DNA from 2 places in the Noviherbaspirillum sp. UKPF54 genome. Region 2 is predicted to be linked to the other one. Evidence: predicted binding sites of a transcription regulator. Region 2 holds the regulator's gene; the other holds the start of a gene.
The links. The regulator NrdR, encoded in region 2, represses ribonucleotide reductase genes. The targets are predictions, from matches to a motif close to CACNANATNTNGTG.
Positions count from the first base shown of each region.

Region 1: the regulator NrdR is predicted to act here: its motif matches at 6,148-6,161, upstream of FAY22_RS13620 (ribonucleoside-diphosphate reductase subunit alpha).

Region 1 covers NZ_CP040128.1:2,952,626-2,962,465, forward strand. The annotation lists gene FAY22_RS13600 (YggT family protein) at 1-306, opposite strand, end outside; gene FAY22_RS13605 (histone) at 403-1,107, opposite strand; gene FAY22_RS13610 (hypothetical protein) at 1,354-1,536, opposite strand; gene FAY22_RS13615 (ribonucleotide-diphosphate reductase subunit beta) at 1,684-2,877, opposite strand; gene FAY22_RS13620 (ribonucleoside-diphosphate reductase subunit alpha) at 2,976-5,864, opposite strand; gene ampD (1,6-anhydro-N-acetylmuramyl-L-alanine amidase AmpD) at 6,267-6,869, opposite strand; gene FAY22_RS13630 (sigma-54 dependent transcriptional regulator) at 6,866-8,323, opposite strand; gene FAY22_RS13635 (PAS domain-containing sensor histidine kinase) at 8,353-9,840, opposite strand, start outside.
Region 2 covers NZ_CP040128.1:926,650-936,489, forward strand. The annotation lists gene FAY22_RS04410 (SDR family NAD(P)-dependent oxidoreductase) at 1-675, opposite strand, end outside; ZMP/ZTP riboswitch at 813-918, shown strand; gene glyA (serine hydroxymethyltransferase) at 1,008-2,255, shown strand; gene nrdR (transcriptional regulator NrdR) at 2,452-2,922, shown strand; gene pilV (type IV pilus modification protein PilV) at 2,988-3,557, shown strand; gene FAY22_RS04430 (PilW family protein) at 3,558-4,559, shown strand; gene FAY22_RS04435 (PilX N-terminal domain-containing pilus assembly protein) at 4,556-5,254, shown strand; gene FAY22_RS04440 (type IV pilin protein) at 5,235-5,714, shown strand; gene FAY22_RS04445 (GspH/FimT family pseudopilin) at 5,716-6,261, shown strand; gene ribD (bifunctional diaminohydroxyphosphoribosylaminopyrimidine deaminase/5-amino-6-(5-phosphoribosylamino)uracil reductase RibD) at 6,352-7,443, shown strand; gene FAY22_RS04455 (riboflavin synthase) at 7,457-8,071, shown strand; gene ribBA (bifunctional 3,4-dihydroxy-2-butanone-4-phosphate synthase/GTP cyclohydrolase II) at 8,195-9,307, shown strand; gene ribH (6,7-dimethyl-8-ribityllumazine synthase) at 9,437-9,840, shown strand, end outside.

The sequences.
Region 1 (9,840 bases), 2.0 Mb from region 2:
CAGGCGCAGCAGCGACAGCAGTACCAAGTACTGAGGCACGAAGCGCGACATCACCGCCAGATCGATGGCAACTGCAAGCAGAATCACCAGGAGGGCGCCGATCAGGCTGGCCCAGTCGTACCCGCCGACACCGGGGAGCATTCTGCGCAAGGGCTTGACCATCCAGTCGGTCAGTTGAAAGATGAACTGGCCGATCGCTGACGGCGGCCGCACGCGTACGACCTGCATCCAGAAGCGGAGTAACAGCGCACCGCCCAATACCCCGGCGGCGCTATCGACTATCAAGGTAAGTATGCTTTCCAGCACTATCTGATCTCCAAATAAAAAAACCCGTTGTGCAACCCATGGGCACACAACGGGCATTTTGCCTGAACTTAATCAGGCATCCAAGCAAGCCGTCAATTACGGACGGGTGCCGGTCGGAAACGGCCAAGCCGCTGCCGGATTCAGCGTAGTCTTTACAGCGGGAGCAGGAGCTGCTGCCGGCTTCTTGGCGGCTGCTGCCTTCTTCGGAGCTGCTGCCTTCTTCGGAGCTGCTGCCTTCTTCGGAGCTGCTGCCTTCTTCGGAGCTGCTGCCTTCTTCGGAGCTGCTGCCTTTTTCGGAGCTGCTGCCTTCTTCGGAGCTGCTGCTTTCTTGGCTACCGGCTTCTTGGCGGCTGCTGCTTTTTTCGGAGCTGCTGCTTTCTTCGCTACCGGCTTCTTGGCTGCTGCTGCCTTTTTCGGAGCTGCTGCTTTCTTCGCTACCGGCTTCTTGGCGGCTGCGGCCTTTTTCGGAGCTGCTGCTTTCTTGGCTACCGGCTTCTTGGCGGCTGCTGCTTTTTTCGGAGCTGCTGCTTTCTTCGCTACCGGCTTCTTGGCAGCTGCGGCTTTTTTCGGAGCTGCTGCTTTCTTCGCTACCGGCTTCTTGGCGGCTGCGGCCTTTTTCGGAGCTGCTGCTTTCTTCGCTACCGGCTTCTTGGCGGCTGCTGCTTTTTTCGGAGCTGCTGCTTTCTTCGCTACCGGCTTCTTGGCGGCTGCGGCTTTTTTCGGAGCTGCTTCCTTCTTGGCTGCTGCCGGCTTCTTCGCCGGGGCTGCTTTCTTAGCAGCCGGTTTCTTTGCTGTTGCCATTTGTTTCTCCTTCACGTGATGGAAAAATTCAAACTACGAGGTTGGAAATCCTCCTGAACCATCGCGATGATCCAGGCGGATTATTCATCGGCACAAGCAAGCTTCTGTTTGCGCTAATGAATTCGGCACCAGCTGAACTGCTGCATCACCTCACCCATGCAGCACTTCAGCCTCATCTGACTACGCCTCTCTTCTTGCAAGGATCACCGCCGCGCGTCGGCAGTGACGGAGGTCCAAGCCGCGCGCTCAGAAGGCGCTGCGGCGGCCGTAGCCAAAAAAAACGCCGGCAGCAATGCCGGCGTGGGAATGCTTTTTCTCAAAAACCAACAGGTTTTTCAGGAAAAAAGCCGCCTTGCCCGACTGCGTCGGGGTCAGCGGCGATAACAGAGAAGATCGCAGATTGATTCGGTACGTTCGTCTACTGTCCATTAACTCGGTTGTAGCCCTTCAGGTTTCGCAGTCTCTTTTCGAATCGCCGGTCATCCATGCCGACCGGCCGCTTTGTCGACCACTGCCTCTCCAACCATCTCGCGCAATCCTGCACGAGAGCCTGGAGCACCTGGCTGTCACATCTTCTTAATCCCAGCTCAGTGCGCCACCGGTTTGGTATTCGATCACACGAGTCTCGAAGAAGTTGCGTTCTTTTTTCAGATCGATCATCTCGCTCATCCACGGGAAGGGATTCTCTTCCTGAGGGAACATCGGATCGAGACCGATCTGCTGCGCGCGACGATTTGCGATGAATCGCAAGTACCCTTTGAACATCGGCGCATTCAAACCAAGCACTCCACGCGGCATTGTATCCTCAGCGTAGCGATATTCCAACTCCACCGCGCGCAAAAACAACGATTTGATCTCCTCGCGAAATTCAGCAGTCCACAGATGCGGGTTCTCCAGCTTGATCGTGTTGATCAGATCGATCCCGAAATTGCAGTGCATCGATTCGTCGCGCAGGATGTACTGATACTGCTCGGCTGCGCCCATCATCTTGTTCTGCCGGCCGAGCGCCAGGATCTGCGTGAAGCCGACGTAGAAGAACAGCCCTTCCATCAGGCATGCGAACACGATCAGCGAACGCAAGAGCGTCTGGTCCGCTTCGAGCGTGCCGGTCTTGAACTCGGGGTTGGTCAGCACGTCGATGAACGGAATCAGGAATTCGTCCTTGTCGCGGATCGATGCGATCTCGTGGTAGGCGTTGAAGATCTCCGACTCGTCCAGGCCGAGCGACTCGACGATGTACTGGTAGGCATGCGTGTGGATTGCCTCCTCGAATGCCTGGCGCAGCAGGTACTGGCGGCATTCCGGCGCGGTGATGTGGCGGTAGGTGCCGAGCACGATGTTGTTGGCGGCGAGCGAGTCGGCGGTGACGAAGAAGCCGAGGTTGCGCTTGATGATGCGGCGCTCGTCTTCGGTCAGGCCGTTCGGATTCTTCCACAGCTCGATGTCGCGCTGCATGTTGATTTCCTGCGGCATCCAGTGGTTGGCGCAGCCGGCCAGGTACTTGTCCCAGGCCCATTTGTATTTGAACGGGACCAGCTGATTGACGTCGGTCTGACCGTTGATGATGCGCTTGTCGGCGGCATTGACGCGCCGCGCCTCCCCGCCAGCGATGACTTCTTCCCGCGCGGAGACGAGCGCCGGATTCAGCGCGGTGTCGGTCAGCGGTGTATTCAGGGAACGGGGAGCCGAGGGCATGGCCGGCGCGAACGCCGGCTGCGGTGCGGATGCGGATTTGGCGGCAGGGTTGATTTCGTCGTCCCAACTGAGCATGGTCTTCTTCCTTACTGGGTATTGTAGTTGCAGTTGCGCGATGCGCAAGGCGTTCGATGGCCGGTGCAGCTTGCGCCGCACCGGCTCATCGCGTCAGATCACTGGCAGGCTTCGCACTCTTCGAAACCAGGGTCGCCCGGACGCAGCATGCAGGCCGGGCCGGCCACGTCGTCGGCAGCGGAAGCTGCGGCTACAGCGACCGGCGCGGCAGCTGCAACGTCGACGCCCATGCCGCCGGCGGATACGGCGTTGAGCGCACCGGCCTTGGTGGTCGACTTCTCCGCATGGGTGGCGCCGATGGTGCGCAGGTAGTAGGTCGTCTTCAAACCGCGCACCCAGGCCAGCTTGTAGGTCTCGTCGAGCTTCTTGCCGGATGCGCCGGCCATGTAGATGTTCAGCGATTGCGCTTGATCAATCCACTTCTGGCGACGCGATGCGGCTTCCACCAGCCACTTCGGATCGACTTCGAACGCGGTCGCGTAGATCTCGCGCAGGTCTTGCGGAATGCGGTCGATCTTGGCCAGGCTGCCATCGAAGTACTTCAGGTCGGCAACCATCACCTCGTCCCACAGGCCGCGCGCCTTCAGGTCACGCACCAGGTGCTCGTTGATCTCGGTAAATTCGCCGGACAGGTTCGACTTCACGTACAGGTTCTGGTAAGTCGGCTCGATGCAGGCGGACACGTCGATGATGTTGGAGATCGTCGCGGTCGGCGCGATCGCCACGCAGTTCGAGTTGCGCATGCCGTGCTCTTTAATGCGGGCACGCAGCGCGCTCCAGTCCATGCTCTCGGAGGTATCGACTTCCAGGTAGCCGCCGCGCTCTTCCGCCAGCAGCTTGACGGAATCCTGCGGCAGGATGCCGCGATCCCACAGCGACCCGCGGTAGGAGCTGTAACGGCCGCGCTCTTGCGCCAGCTCGGTCGACGCCCAGTAGGCGTAATAGCACACTGCTTCCATCGAGCGGTCGGCGAATTCGACCGCGTCCATCGACGCGTACGGAACGCGCATCATGTGCAGGCAGTCCTGGAAACCCATGATGCCCATGCCGACCGGACGGTGGCGCAGGTTGGAATCGCGCGCCTTCTTCACCGCGTAGTAGTTGATGTCGATCACGTTATCCAGCATGCGCATCGCGGTGCGGATCGTCTTCTGCAGCTTCTCGTGGTCGAGCCGCATTTCTCCATTTATGTCCTTCATGTGCGCCGGCAGGTTCACCGAGCCGAGGTTGCAGACCGCGATCTCGGAATCGTTGGTGTTCAGCGTGATCTCGGTGCACAGGTTGGAGCTGTGGACGACGCCGATGTGCTGCTGTGGAGAACGGATGTTGCACGGATCCTTGAAGGTGATCCACGGATGGCCGGTCTCGAACAGCATCGACAGCATCTTGCGCCACAGATCCATCGCCTGCACCTTCTTATATAGCTTCAGTTCGCCGCGCGCGGCCTTCGCCTCATACGCGGTATAGGCATCCTCGAACGCGCGGCCGAACTTGTCGTGCAGGTCCGGCACGTCTGACGGCGAAAACAGTGTCCACTCGCCCTTTTCCATCACGCGCTTCATGAACAGGTCCGGAATCCAGTTCGCGGTGTTCATGTCGTGGGTGCGGCGGCGGTCGTCGCCGGTGTTCTTGCGCAGGTCGAGAAATTCCTCGATGTCCATGTGCCAGGTTTCCAAATAGGCACAGACCGCGCCCTTGCGCTTGCCGCCCTGGTTCACCGCGACGGCGGTGTCGTTCACCACTTTCAGGAACGGCACCACGCCCTGCGACTTGCCGTTGGTGCCCTTGATGTGGGCGCCGAGCGCGCGCACCGGGGTCCAGTCGTTGCCCAGGCCGCCGGCGAACTTGGCCAGCAGCGCATTCTCTTTAATGGCTTCGTAGATGCCGTCCAGATCGTCCGACACGGTAGTCAGGTAGCACGACGACAGTTGCGAGCGCTGCGTGCCGGAATTGAACAGGGTCGGCGTCGAGCTCATGAAGTCGAACGAGGACAGCAGGTTGTAGAACTCGATGGTACGCGCTTCGCGGTCGATCTCGTTCAAGGCCAGGCCCATTGCCACGCGCATGTAGAACGCCTGCGGCATTTCGATGCGGGTGCCGTCGATATGCAGGAAGTAGCGGTCGTACAGCGTCTGCAAGCCGAGGTAGCCGAACTGGAGGTCGCGTTCCGGCTTCAATGCCTCGGCCAGCTGCGCCAGGTCGTACTGCGCCAGCTTGGCGTCGAGCAGGCCGGCGTCGATGCCTTTCTTGACGTATTTCGGGAAGTAATCAATATAGTGTCGCTGCGCATCTGCTTGCGCGACTTCCTGGCCGAACACTTCCTTGCGGATGGTGTGCATCAGCAGGCGCGCGGTGACCTTGCTGTACGCCGGGTCCTTTTCCATCAGCGCGCGCGCGGCCAGGATGGCGGACTTGTGCAGCTCCTCGACCGGCACGCCGTCGTACAGATTCTTGACGGTCTCGGCCAGGATCGCTTCGGCGTCGCCATGCTTTTCCAGGCCGACGCAGGCGGAGGTGATCAGTTCGCGCACCTGGTTCAAGTCGAGCAGGCGGCGCTCGCCGTTTTCGGTGACGTGCAGCTGCGGGACATCCGCGGTCTTGGCGGATTGCTGCTGCGCACGCTCTTCCATGCGCTTGGCGCGGTACAGCACGTAGGCGCGGGCGACGTCATGCTCGCCGGAGCGCATCAGCGCCAGCTCGACCTGGTCCTGCACGTCCTCGATGTGGAAGGTGCCGCCGGCCGGCTGGCGGCGCACCAATGCGGCGACCACGTTGGCGGTCAACTGTTCGACCAGCTCGCGCACGCGGGCCGACGCCGCGCCCTGCCCGCCGTTCACGGCGAGGAATGCCTTGGTGACCGCGATCGAAATCTTGGAAGGCTCAAAGCCGACGACCGCGCCGTTGCGGCGGATGACCTTGTAATCGCCCAGGCCGATGGACAGATTCGCCGTCGCGGCGGACGTGCTGCCGCCGTGGGCAGGCACCATGCCGAATTCGCCCGTGGATTTGAGAGAAACTTCCTGAGTAGAGTGCATCTAGCCTCCTAACTATGTCGCGGCAGCGTTCATGCTGCTCATGTTTATTAATTAGAACACCCGGTCCAACCGGGGTTCGCGGGTTCAACGATGACGTCGTCCCATCTGCCGCATAGGCGGCACATGGCCTGGCGCACATCTGAAAGGGAGAGCCGTTCACCGCCCGCCCAACATGACACTCGTCTTTATATTGAGAACTGCCTGAACAGCCCACGGAGTGGGATAATCGCAGCGACACTAGATATAGTGGTGCGTAGCGCGATTGACACTAATTCTAGTGCCAGCACTTCAAGGATGCAATATCTTTTTTACTTGATCTGCAACAAATTTTCCTGCCGCAAAGTACTTGACTTTTTAGTCGGCACAAGGAAAACGCAGTGAGGGGGTCGCAGGCGTGCTGCAAGACTCTTTTTGAATCAAGGACTTGCGGTAGCGTTCCCAGTCGAAGAAGGGACCCGGATCGGTCTTGCGGCCGGGCGCGATGTACTCGTGCCCGGAGACGTCGGTAATCGGGTAGCGCAGGCGCAGCGCACTGGTCAGCGCGGCCAGCGCTTCGTATTGAAGCGGCTCGAACGGATCGAAGTCCGTGCCCTCCAGCTCGATCCCGATCGAGAAATCATTGCAGCGCTCGCGTCCGCAAAACGAGGATGCGCCGGCATGCCAGGCGCGATCGCCGGCCGACACGAACTGGATCACGCTCCCGTCGCGCCGGATCAGGAAATGCGCGGAGACCTTCATTCCGCGCAGGCGGTCGAAATAGGGATGAGCATCGCAGTCGAGCCGGTTGCCGAACAGCTCGGCGATATATGGCCCGCCGAACTCACCGGGCGGCAGGCTGATGTTATGGATCACCAGCAGGTCGATTGCGGTGCCTTCGGCGCGCCGGTCGAAGTTCGGCGACGGCATGCGCTCTGCGCCGCTGGCCCAGCCGTCGGCATCTATCTCAAATCGTGTCATGAATCGGGTTCGTGAATCGACAGGCGCTGCATGCGGTAACGCAGCTGGCGGAAACTGATGCCCAGGAGCTCGGCCGCCTGGGTCCGGTTGAAATGGGTCTTTTCGAGCGCGCGCCGGATGATTTCACGCTCGACATTGTCCAGGTGGTCCGGCAGCGAGTGCGGCAGTTCGCCGTCGTCATCCTCTGTTCGCGTTTGCGGCGCGGGGGGATCAGCTTGCTCTGCCGGAGATGCGACCGACGCCTCCTCTTGCGGCAGCTGTGGTACCGGCTGTGCAAGTGGAATCTGCGGCGCCGGAGCGACGGCTTTCAACGCAAGGTCGGCAACCTCGATCGTCCCATCGTTGGCGAACGCGAGTGCGCGTTCGAGGATGTTTTCCAGTTCGCGCACGTTGCCCGGAAAGGAATAGGAACGCAGCGCCGCCAATGCCTGCGGCGTAAGGACGGCCTTGCCGCCCGGCGCAAGCCGTTCGAGAATGACATCAGCCAGCAGGCCGATGTCGTCGAGCCGTTCGCGCAGCGGCGGCAGGCGCAGTTCGATCACGTTCAGACGGTAAAACAAGTCCTGCCGGAACTGGCCCTTTTCGACGCATTCGGCCAGGTTCTGATGGGTGGCACTGACGAGCCGCACGTCGACCGGCTCCTCGAGCGTTGCGCCGACCTTGCGTACGCGGCGCTCCTGGATGGCGCGCAACAGCTTGACCTGCATCGGTAGCGGCAGGTCGGCAACCTCGTCGAGCATCAGGGTGCCGCCGTTGGCCGCCTGAAAAAAACCGTCGCGATCGTCGTTCGCTCCGGTGAACGCCCCCCTGCGGTAGCCGAAAAACTCGGCTTCCATCAATGCTTCCGGGATCGCGCCGCAATTGACGGCAATGAAAGGCTTGTCGGCGCGCGCGCTGTGCGCATGGATGTCGCGCGCGGCGAGTTCCTTGCCGCTGCCGGACTCGCCGGTAATCGCCACCGGTGCCATGCTGCGCGCCAGGCGCGCGATCTGCGCGCGCAGGTCCTGCATCGCTGCCGACTGCCCGATCAGGCGCGACGCGTGCGCCGCATGCTGCGCGCCGGCATCATGGCTGTCGTCTTCGGTCTTGTGCATGCGCAGCGCCGACTGCACCATCAGGCGCAACTGATCGAGCCCGACCGGCTTGGACAGGTAGTCGAACGCGCCGGCCTTCAATGCCGCGACCGCGTTGTCGGCGCTGCCGAACGCGGTGATCACCGCAATCGGCGTGCTCTTGCAGGCTGCGGTCACCTCCCGCACCAGCTCGATGCCCAACCCGTCGGGCAGACGCATGTCGGTCAGTACCAGCGCGTACTCGTGGCGCGCCAGATGCGCACGCGCCGCGGCCAGGCAATCCGCGCAGTCGACGTCGAGCCCCATCCGCACAAGCGTGATTTCGAGCAGCTCGCGCAGGTCGGCTTCGTCGTCGACGACGAGAATACGGGGTGCAGTCATGGCAGCAGTCTTGTCATTTGCTCAAAAACTCAGTACGGCTCCTGCGCCGCAAACGTGATCACGAACCGGCCGCTGGGTTCGTCCGCGCCGTCGTCCGAGATATCCATCCGATATTCGTAATCGAGCATCGCATCGTTATTCAAGCACAATTCGCGCGCCACGTAGAGCCCCAGCCCGGTTCCCTTGCTGGAAGTGGTGTAAAAAGGCTCGAACAGATGCGCGCGGACTTCCGGCGTGATTGCCGGCCCGTCGTCCTGCACATGCAGTTCCAGCCGATTGGTGTCGGGCAGCAGCGCCTGGATGCGGATGCTGCCGGGGCTGCCGCTGGCATAGCGCAACGCGTTCACCAGCAGGTTGCCAAGCACTTCGCGCAGATGCAAGGGGTCGAAACGCACCTGGTACGTGTCCGCGGCATCCAGCTCGATCATGCCCGGGGCGATGGAATGGGTTTCCTGGAACTCGTCGAGCAGCTCCGCCAGAAACGGCGCCAGCTGCAACGGTCCGGTATGCGATTGCGCCTTGCGCGACAACTTGAGAATATCCTCGATCATCCGGTTCAGCCGGCCCACGTTATCGCCCACGATCTTCAACAGCCGCATCTGAGCCGGGTCGGTGATGTCTTCCTTGAGCAGGGACGCGGCATGGGAAATCGCCGACAGCGGATTGCGTACTTCATGCGCGATGCTGGCGGTCAGGCGCCCCATCGACGCCAGCTTGAGCTGCTGCGCCTGATTCTCGATTTCCGTCACGTCCTGCAAGAAAATCACCGTCCGTTGTTCCGTCAGCCCTGCGATTTCCACCGGCACGAACCGCAGCTTCAGGTGGGTCACCGGCTCGCGCCGCACGTGGCGCGGCAGAGTACGCCCCTGCATCGATGCGATGTCTTCCCCGGACTTGACCATGACAAAGGCCGACGACGCGCAATTGGCGGCCCCCTGCGCGCGGAACTGCGCCAGCCAGGCCGAATAGGCGTCGGCCACGGGCGCCAGCGACGGCAGGTCGACCAGCCTGAACTGCGGCCGGCCATGCGCCACCGGCAAGCCGAGCATGCGTTCCACCGAGGCATTGCCTGCAAAAACCTGGGTATCGGGCCCGACGACCAGGATGCCGTCGCCCATGTCCGCGATGACCAGGCCGTTGATCGCTTCCTGCAGCAGCAGCTCGCGTCCGCGCTGCGTGGCCAGCCGCTCCTGCTTGATCAGCTTGGCGGCCAGGCGATTGATCAGATAGATGGCGGCGAAGAACGCCGCACCGTACAAGCCGGCGCGGGACGGCGACGCATCCGGCGTGGAATTGAGCAGCTCGTAACCGCTCTCCGCCAGCAGGACGAGGGTAACGATGGAAACGAAAAACAGCGCCGGAACCATCGGCATGAGGATTGCGCAGCCGGCCAGAGGGAACAGGTACAGAATGGCCAGTCCGCTTTTCACGCCGCCGGCAACGACATAGAGCAGCGATATGGCGCCGATGTCGACCACGAGCTGCGCCACCAGTTGCAGCGTGAAGCGCTTGCGCGC
Region 2 (9,840 bases):
CACATGCGGCGGCAACGTCGCAATCCAGTAGGCGGTTTCCGCGATGTCGACGGCCGTCAGCGGTACCGTGCCTTCATACACCTTGGCGGCGGCCGCGTCATCCTTCAGGCGCACGTTCGAGAATTCAGTGCCGCCGCACAGGCCGGGAGCGATATTGGTAGCCCGCACGCCGGTGCCGACCAGGTCGGCGCGCAGGTTCAGCGTGAACTGGTCGACAAAGGCCTTGGTTGCACCATAAACGTTTCCGCCCGGGTAGGGATAGGCGCCTGCCACGGAGCCGATATTGATCACGGTGCCGCGCCCGCGCGCCACCATCGCAGGCAACAGGGCGCGGGTGATCGTCACGAGCCCCGTGCAATTGGTCGCGATCATCGTTTCCCAATCCTCCAGCGACGCCTTGTGCGCCGGTTCGATGCCGAGCGCCAGACCCGCGTTATTGATCAGGACATCGATTTCCTGCCATGCATCGGGCAGGGCGCCGAGAGCGTTCTGGATCGATGCTTTGTCCCTGACGTCCATTACGATCGGCAGCAGGTTGGCCCCAAGCTCGGCGGCGAGCGAGTCCAGACGGTCCTTGCGCCGGCCGGCAGCAATCACTTGATGACCATTTTGCGCAAACTTGCGTGCCATTTCGGCGCCAAAACCGGATGTGGCGCCGGTAACCAGAACGATCATGCGATCTCCCATTGGTGATATGCAACGAATTGCGAAATTGTAGCCCAAAGGCGGCAGATGCTGCTCCTATGAAAACGGTGCAGAATTTTCCACCATTCTTGCTCAAATCAAGCACCTACCTTACAATTTGGTACCATTTCGTCTCACGTGACTGGCGAAAAGCCGGGCTTGCGGTTCCGGCGACAAGGTGGATATCCACCGGGGAACGTGAGATGTCTTTCGCCGTTCGCCTGGGCAGCCCAAATGGAATGTACGACTGAGGCTGCCTGTCTTCTTCTCATCAGCCCTCATTCGATTTCGGCATTGCATACTTAAATCGATTGGAGTTTTTCATGTTCGCAAAAGACCACACCATCGCCAAAGTCGATCCGGAACTTTGGTCCGCCATCCAGCAGGAAAACCAGCGCCAGCAAGACCATATCGAGCTGATCGCGTCCGAAAACTACACCTCGCCGGCCGTGATGGAAGCGCAAGGCTCGCAGCTGACCAACAAGTACGCGGAAGGCTATCCGGGCAAGCGCTATTACGGCGGCTGCGAGTTCGTTGACGTGGCCGAGACTCTGGCGATCAACCGCCTGAAGGAATTGTTCGGCGCGGAAGCCGCCAATGTGCAGCCGAATTCCGGTTCGCAGGCGAACCAAGGCGTGTTCTTCGCGATGCTCAAGCCGGGCGACACCATCATGGGCATGTCGCTGGCGGAAGGCGGCCATCTGACCCACGGCATGGCACTGAACATGTCCGGCAAGTGGTTCAACGTCGTTTCCTACGGCTTGAACGAGAAGGAAGAGATCGATTACGACGCGATGGAAAAGCTGGCGCGCGAAAAGAAGCCCAAGCTGATCATTGCCGGTGCCTCCGCCTATGCGTTGCGCATCGACTTCGAGCGTTTCTCCAAGATCGCGAAAGAGGTCGGCGCCTATTTCATGGTCGACATGGCTCACTATGCCGGCCTGATCGCCGCCGGTGTTTATCCGAATCCGGTGCCGTTCGCCGACTTCGTGACATCCACCACCCACAAGTCGCTACGCGGCCCGCGCGGTGGCGTGATCCTGATGAAGGCCGAGCATGAAAAGGCGATCAACTCCGCTATCTTCCCTGGCATCCAGGGCGGTCCGCTGATGCATGTGATCGCAGGCAAGGCAGTTGCATTCAAGGAAGCACTGTCGCCGGAATTCAAGGCATACCAGCAGCAAGTGGTGAAGAATGCCGATGCACTGGCCAAAGCGCTGATCGCGCGCGGCTTGCGCATCGTATCCGGTCGCACCGAATCGCACGTGATGCTGGTCGATCTGCGCGCCAAGAAAATCACCGGCAAGGAAGCCGAAGCGATCCTCGGTTCTGCCCATATGACCTGCAACAAGAACGCGATCCCGAACGACCCGGAAAAGCCGTTCGTCACCTCCGGTATCCGCCTCGGCAGCCCGGCGATGACCACCCGCGGCTTCAAGGAAGCGGAAGCGACCAAGGTCGGCAACCTGATCGCCGACGTGCTGGACAATCCGCACGACGCCGCGACCATCGAGCGCGTGAAGGCGGAAGTTAAGAAGCTGACCGACGCTTTCCCGGTATACGCACGCTAAGGCGAGGGCGGCGACGGCTGCTTCGTTGAACTGCTGGTGGAAGCGGAATGCTTTTGCGTATGATCAACGAAGCGCCATGTTCCATCTCGAAACAATGCCATATACCAAAAATATGTGATTGATGGCTCTGCGACCATGCAACAAAATTGACTAATTGATAACTGGTTGCAGAGCCTGATACGAACGGTTAACCGCTATGAAATGCCCCTTCTGTCATCATGACGATACCCAGGTCATCGACACGCGCGTGTCGGAAGAAGGGGACACCATCAGGCGCCGGCGTCGTTGCGCCCATTGCGACAAGCGCTTTACTACCTATGAACGCATCGAATTGTCGATGCCGGTCATCGTCAAGAAAAACGGTAGCCGCACGGAATATGACCCGGCCAAGCTGCGCGGCAGCATGATGCTTGCGCTGCGCAAGCGTCCAGTGTCTGCCGAAACGGTCGATGCTGCCATTCATCATATCGAAGAAAAGCTGCTGTCGAGCGGTGCGCGCGAAGTGCTGTCGGGGCACGTCGGCGAGCTGGTCATGCGAGAGCTGAAACGCCTCGACAAGATTGCCTATATCCGATTTGCCTCCGTCTACAAGAGTTTTGAAGACGTCGCGGAATTTCAGGATGTCATCGCCGAGGTCGGGCGAGAGCGAAAAAGTCCCTCCAAGTAATTCGTCTTGGTAAGCATAGGGCGAATTTTTGCGCCCGAAATGTTGTCAAATTAATAATAAATAGCATGGGTAAATCGACGAAAAACGGCTTTTCCCTGATCGAAGTGTTGGTATCGATCGTGGTTCTCGCGCTGGGCGTATTGGGAGCGGCCGGCATGCAGCTCGCAGCGATGCGTACTGCGCAACAGTCCGCCATTCAGACTTTCGCTTTTCAGCTCGCTGCGGAAATGGCCGGCGCGATGCGAGCCGGACATGGACGGCTCCTGCAAGAGAACGGCGCTGATCCATTCATCGGGCTCGATTACCAATCCGTAGCCGATGGCGACCTGCAAACGCCTGCAAAGCTTTGCTATGGAATCGAATGCAATGCACAGGAGCTGGCCGAATTTGAAATGTACGAGTGGAAAACGCGCGTCAAGGAAGCTTTGCCGGGCGGGCGCATCGTGGTATGCCGCGATTCCAGTCCGTGGAGTAGTGCCGCCAGGGCATTGACCTGGAACTGCGACGGTGCAGTGGATAGCACTGCGCCAGTCGTCATCAAGCTAGGCTGGCAAGTAAAAAATCCTGACGGAAGCCTGCTCCGGGATGCCTCCGGAATATCGGCTCCGTCCGTGTCACTGGCCGTGGCGCTGTGAATGGGTATGAAAGTATGCAGCGGCAATGACGGCGCGGGCTTGGCCCGGGCATGCAAACAATCCGGCGTGACACTGGTTGAGCTGATGATCTCGATGACGATCGGGATGTTGGTCGTGATGGCAGCGACAGCTATTCTCCTGTCCGCCAAATCAGGTTACCTGCTGCAAGACGACGAGGCGCAGATACAGGCCAGCGGCCGCTTTGCTATCGAAATGGTCTCGCGTGCGGTTCGGCAGGCCGCGTATTTTCCCGGGAATGGAGGTGGCAATGCGACGCCTGTCGAGGATGAGGTCGGGGCGATGATTGCCGGACTGGACGCGCGCAGTCTGAAAAGTGGCACGCAAGGCATCGATTCGCCGCTCAAGAAGTCGGTCAATGGCAGCGATGTGCTCGCTGTGCGATTTTTCGGCTCCGGCGCCGCAGGCAATGCCGACGGGACAATGACGAATTGCGCCGGCTTTGGCGTTGCTGCTGACGACGGGCGCGGCTGGAGCATCTTTTATGTGGCGGAGGATGCGACAGGCGAGCCGGAGCTGTACTGCAAGTATCAGGGCGCCAGCGGCTGGTCTTCCCAGGCAATCGCGCGCGGCGTTGAGTCGTTCCAGGTGCTGTACGGACTGGACACCGATGCCGACGGATTGCCGAACCGGTTTGCGATGGCGTCGGCTATCGATGCCTTGGATGGCGCTCTCGTCGTTGAAGGCACTGACGCCGCCGCGCGAGAACGGGACAGGGAGCGCAAGACCTACTGGAAGAAGGTCGTGGCAGTCAGGGTCGCGCTGCTTGTGCATGGCACGCATCGGACTCGTGCGGGCGGCATGGATGCTGATCGTGATTTGTTCGGCAAGGATTACGCGAGCGCATTCGCGGACACGGACAAGGGCGTGCGTATGCGGGAGGCGGAAATGCCGGCATCGCAGCGCGGCCGAATACGCCGGATTTTCGCGACGACGATCCATTTGCGCCCACCATCGTTGGCCTCGGAACAGGAGGCGCGATGAGGCGCGGACACTACGTCAAGCCTACACGGCCGCGCGCCTTCGCCTCCCGGGGCGATCAATCCGGAGCTTCTCTTATCGTCACGCTGCTGATGCTGACGGTGCTGGCAATGGTTGGGCTTTCGGCGGCGCAGATCTCTTTGCAGGACGAAAAGGCTTCGCGCAACGAGCGCGACCGGGAGATTGCCATGCAAGCTGCGGAAGCGGCGCTGGCCGATGCCGAACTGGACATCGAATCGGCGCCGCGTAGCTCCCTGTTTGCGTCCGATAGCAGCGAAGGGTTCGCACCGGACTGCAATAACGGCCAAACAGCGCGCTACCTCGGCTTGTGTCTATCGGGGCGGAATATCCGGCTAGCTTGGCAAGCGATTGATTTCGCGAGCGCGAAGTCCGTGCCGTACGGGCATTTCACCGGGCGCATGCTGCCAGCCGGTGCCGGGCCGCTGCCAATGCACGCGCCGAGGTACATCATTGAACTCATGCCCGACGACGAAGCCGGTGGTGCGACGCAGGAAACATATCACTACCGGATTACCGCCATCGGTTTCGGCGCAGCGAATGCCACCCGGGTGATGCTGCAAACGCTTTACCGAAAAGCGGGGAAGGGCGGCAAGGAACAGGCGATGCCGGTCGGCCGGCTCAGCTGGCGAGAAATACCGAACTGGAAGGAATTGCACGATGCTCTTGCAAGAAAGTAAGAACTCATTTGATCTTATGGATGAACCGCACGGATTCACGCTCACCGATCTCATGATTGCCCTTGCCATCGCCGGCCTGTTGACGGCGATGGCCATACCCTCGTACCGGGAGTCGGTGCGCAAGAGCAGGCGCGCCGAAGGCCGGGCAGCATTGATGCAAGTGATGCAGCAAGAAGAGCGCTTCTATTCAGCGCACAACAGCTACATCCGTTTTCATTCTTCCTCGTCGGACGAGGAGGAAAGAAAATTCAAGTGGTTCTCCGGGAATAGTGCGAAAAGCAGCGCATACGAGATCAAGGCGGAACCGTGCCAGGATGAGTCGATCGAAAACTGCGTGCAGTTGACGGCCATGCCGGGAACGTACAACGTGGATCTGAAATTCAGGGATCGGGAATGCGGCGATCTCGTCCTGACCAGCACTGGAGTCAAGACAGCCAACAACCCGGACTGCTGGAACTAGCATGCGGGTCGTCATCAGGCATGCAGGATGGAACGATGGATTCTCGCTGCCGGAATTGCTGATTGTAGTTGCCATCGTCGGGATTTTTGCATCGCTCGGCGCACCCAGCTTCCGGGACATGATCGAGCGCCAACGGATAGCGACGACGGTCAATGATTTTTTCGCCGCGATCTATCTAGCCCGCTCGGAGGCAATCCGGCTGGGCGCACGGGTCGATCTTGTTCCGAAGGATGCGGCTGGCGACTGGTCCAAGGGCTGGGTGGTCTTCATCGATGAAAACGGGAACCAGAGACCGGATGGTCGCGAACGGATCGTCTTTTCTCATGAGGCGGCGCGCGGAACGAGCATTGCGGCCAGCCTGACCGATTCAAAAGTACAATATCTGGCATATACCGGCTCCGGCCGCACGCGCACCAATTCCAGCAGCCAGACTACGCAATTCGGCTCCTTCACGTTCAAGCTCGGCAGCCAGACCAGGAAGATCAAGCTGAATTTCCTGGGGCGCCCGCGTGTCTGCAATCCGGACACCGACGGTGCCAGTTGCTGAGCAACTGATCGATTCGTCTTTGGCGATAGAATGGAGCCGGCCTGCGCAGGACGCCGGCATCGAATTCAATAACCGAACATAGTCAATCCCGTGGAAATTACCAGCGATCGGCAAGGCATCGAACGCGCCTTGCAATGGGCGTCGAAAGGCATGTTTACCACCTCGCCGAATCCGCGCGTCGGTTGCGTGATCGTCAAGGACGGACAAGTCATCGGCGAAGGGCATACGCAGCCGCCCGGGCAGGCGCATGCGGAGGTGCAGGCGCTCAATGATGCCGCCCGTCGCGGCGCGGACGTGCGTGGTGCGACAGTCTATGTGACCCTGGAACCCTGCAGCCATTTCGGGCGCACGCCGCCCTGCGCGGACGCCCTGGTCAGGGCGGGCGTGGCCAGAGTGGTTGCTGCAGTCGCCGATCCCAATCCGCTGGTGGCCGGGCAGGGCCTGGAAAAGCTGCGCGCCGCCGGTATCGACGTGACCTGCGGCGTGCTGGAGGAGGACGCCCGCGACATGAATATCGGATTCATGTCGCGCATGCGTAGCGGCAAGCCCTGGATACGGATGAAAGCTGCCGCCAGCCTGGACGGCAAGACGGCGCTCCACAATGGCCATAGCCAGTGGATCACCTCCAGTGCCGCGCGCGATGACGGCCACTGGTGGCGCGCTCGCGCGTGCACGGTGCTGACGGGAATCGGCACCGTGCTGGCGGACGATCCCCAACTGAACGTGCGGGCCATCGAGACACCTCGTCAGCCGCGCCGTATCGTCATCGACAGCCAGCTTCAAATAAGCCCGCAAGCGCGCATATTGGAGGGCGGTGGCACATGGGTCGTTGCCGCGCATGGCGATCCCGAAAAGGAAGCGCGATTGCGCGAACGCGGCGCCGAAGTCATCGTGCTTCCAAATGCCCATGGAAAAGTGGACTTGCCGGCGCTGATGCTTGAGCTCGGCAGGCGCCAGGTCAACGAAGTGCATGTCGAGGCAGGATTCAGGCTGAACGGTTCGTTGATCCGCGAAGGCTGCGTCGACGAATTGCTGCTCTATCTCGCGCCCAGCCTGTTGGGCGATGCGCAAGGCCTGTTTGATTTGCCGGCGCTCGCCAGCCTCGATGGCAGGAAGACGTTGTCGTATCACGAAGTCAAGCAAATCGGACCGGATTTGCGTATCCTTGCTCGTTTCATTTAATCGGATTTCAAGCATGTTTACCGGAATCGTCGCCGCCGTCGGCAAGATCACTTCCATTTCTCCATTGGGCAGTCAAGCCGATGCCGGCGTGCGCCTCGCTGTCGATGCCGGCGCCTTGCCGATGGCCGACGTCGCCCTCGGCGACTCGATTGCATTGAATGGCGCATGCATGACTGTCGTGCAAAAGACAGATCAGGGTTTCGTGGTCGACGTGTCGCGCGAGAGCCTCAACCGCACCGCAGGCCTGGATGCGCTGGGAGAGGTAAATCTGGAAAAGGCACTGACATTGGCCGAGCGCCTGGGCGGACACCTGGTGTCCGGCCATGTGGACGGCCTGGGCGTAGTGCGCAAGTTCGAGCCGGTCGGCGAATCGATGGAGCTGGTGATCGAAGCGCCGAAGGATCTCGCCAAGTATCTCGCCTATAAAGGTTCAATCGTGGTGAATGGCGTGTCGCTGACCGTCAATCGCGTCGTGGATAGTGCCAGCGCATGCGAGTTCTCGATCAACCTGATCCCGCACACGGTCGAGGTGACCACGCTCAAGCATCTGAAGCCGGGCGTGAAGGTCAATCTGGAAATCGACCTGATTGCGCGTTATGTCGAGCGGATGCTGAGCCTGAAAGCCTGATTTTCGGCTGTTCGATAGCCTGCCTGGGCGGCGCGAGGCGACAAAACCTGTCGATACTTGCGGTCTTGAAAGTTGGAAGCAGCCTAAATCCTTTAAAATAGCGTGCTACATAGGATTTAAGTCATGGTTATTTCAACAACACAAGAAATTGTCGCCGAGCTGCGCGCCGGCCACATGGTCATCCTGGTCGACGAAGAAGACCGCGAAAATGAGGGGGACCTGGTCCTCGCCGCCGAGTTCGTGACGCCCGAGGCAATCAACTTCATGGCCAAGTACGGCCGCGGGCTGATCTGCCTGACACTGACGGAAGAACGTTGCAACCAATTGAACCTGCCGATGATGACTGCCCGTAACGGGACGTCGTACGGCACGGCGTTCACGGTATCGATCGAAGCGGCCGAAGGCGTTACCACCGGCATTTCAGCCGCGGACCGAGCCAAGACCGTGCAGGTCGCGGTGGCGAAGAATGCCAAGCCTTCCGACATCGTGCAGCCGGGTCACATTTTCCCGTTGAAGGCGCAAAAGGGCGGCGTGCTGATGCGCGCCGGTCATACCGAAGCAGGGTGCGACCTGGCCGACATGGCCGGCTTGACACCGGCGGCGGTGATCTGCGAAATCATGAAGGACGACGGCACCATGGCGCGCCTGCCGGACCTGATGGAATTCGCGCAGGAGCACGGCCTGAAGATCGGCACGATCGCCGACCTGATCCATTATCGCAGCCAGCACGAGAGTATCGTCGAACGTGTCGGCGAACGCGTGATGCATACTGCGCACGGTGACTTCAAGGCGGTCGCTTATCGCGACAAGGCCAGCGGCAGCGCTCATCTGGCACTGGTGCATGGCGAGCTCAAGCCCGAGCTGGAAACGCTGGTGCGCGTGCACCAGCCGGTGTCGATTCTCGACCTGCTCGAAACCCGGGCCACCACCCATTCCTGGAACATGGCATCGGCGATGGCAGCGGTCAAGGCGGCCGAACGCGGCGCCGTGGTGCTGCTCAATTGCGAAGAGTCGGCCGACCAGATGTTCGCGCAGTTCGCCGCGCTGGCCGCGCCCGATGTAAAACCGCAGGCGCGCGAAACGCGCATGGACTTGCGGACCTACGGCATTGGTGCCCAGATCCTGAAGGACCTGGGAGTGGGCAAGATGAAGCTGCTGGCTAATCCGAGAAAGATGCCGTCGATGGCGGGTTTCAACCTGGAAGTGACTGGCTACCAGGACAAGCCGAGTCAATAAAATCTGTCGCATCAACGCGGCCGGTGGCTGGACTTTCAAGAATATCGGCACCTGGCATTCCTTTTTGCTTGTGGAATGCCGGGTGTTGGCCAACAATCAATAAGCGCAGTCGCGTGTAAAGGAACCATCATGACCGTAGGAACATACGAAAGTAACTTGAGCGGCGAAGGCGTACGCGTCGGTATCGTGCAGGCGCGCTTCAACGAAGACGTGTGCCACGGCCTGCTGTCGGCTTGCCTGGCCGAGTTGAAGCATCTTGGCGTGGCAGACGAAGACGTATTGCATGTGACGGTGCCGGGCGCCCTGGAAATTCCGTTGGCGCTGCAAAAAATGGCTGAAACGCAGCAATTCGATGCATTGATTGCCATCGGCGCCGTGATCCGCGGCGAGACTTATCACTTCGAGTTGGTGTCTAACGAGTCGGGCGCCGGAATTACCCGTGTCGGACTGGATTTCGGCATTCCGATTGCCAATGCGGTATTGACGACCGACACCGACGAGCAGGCAGAGGCGCGCATGGCGGAAAAGGGTGT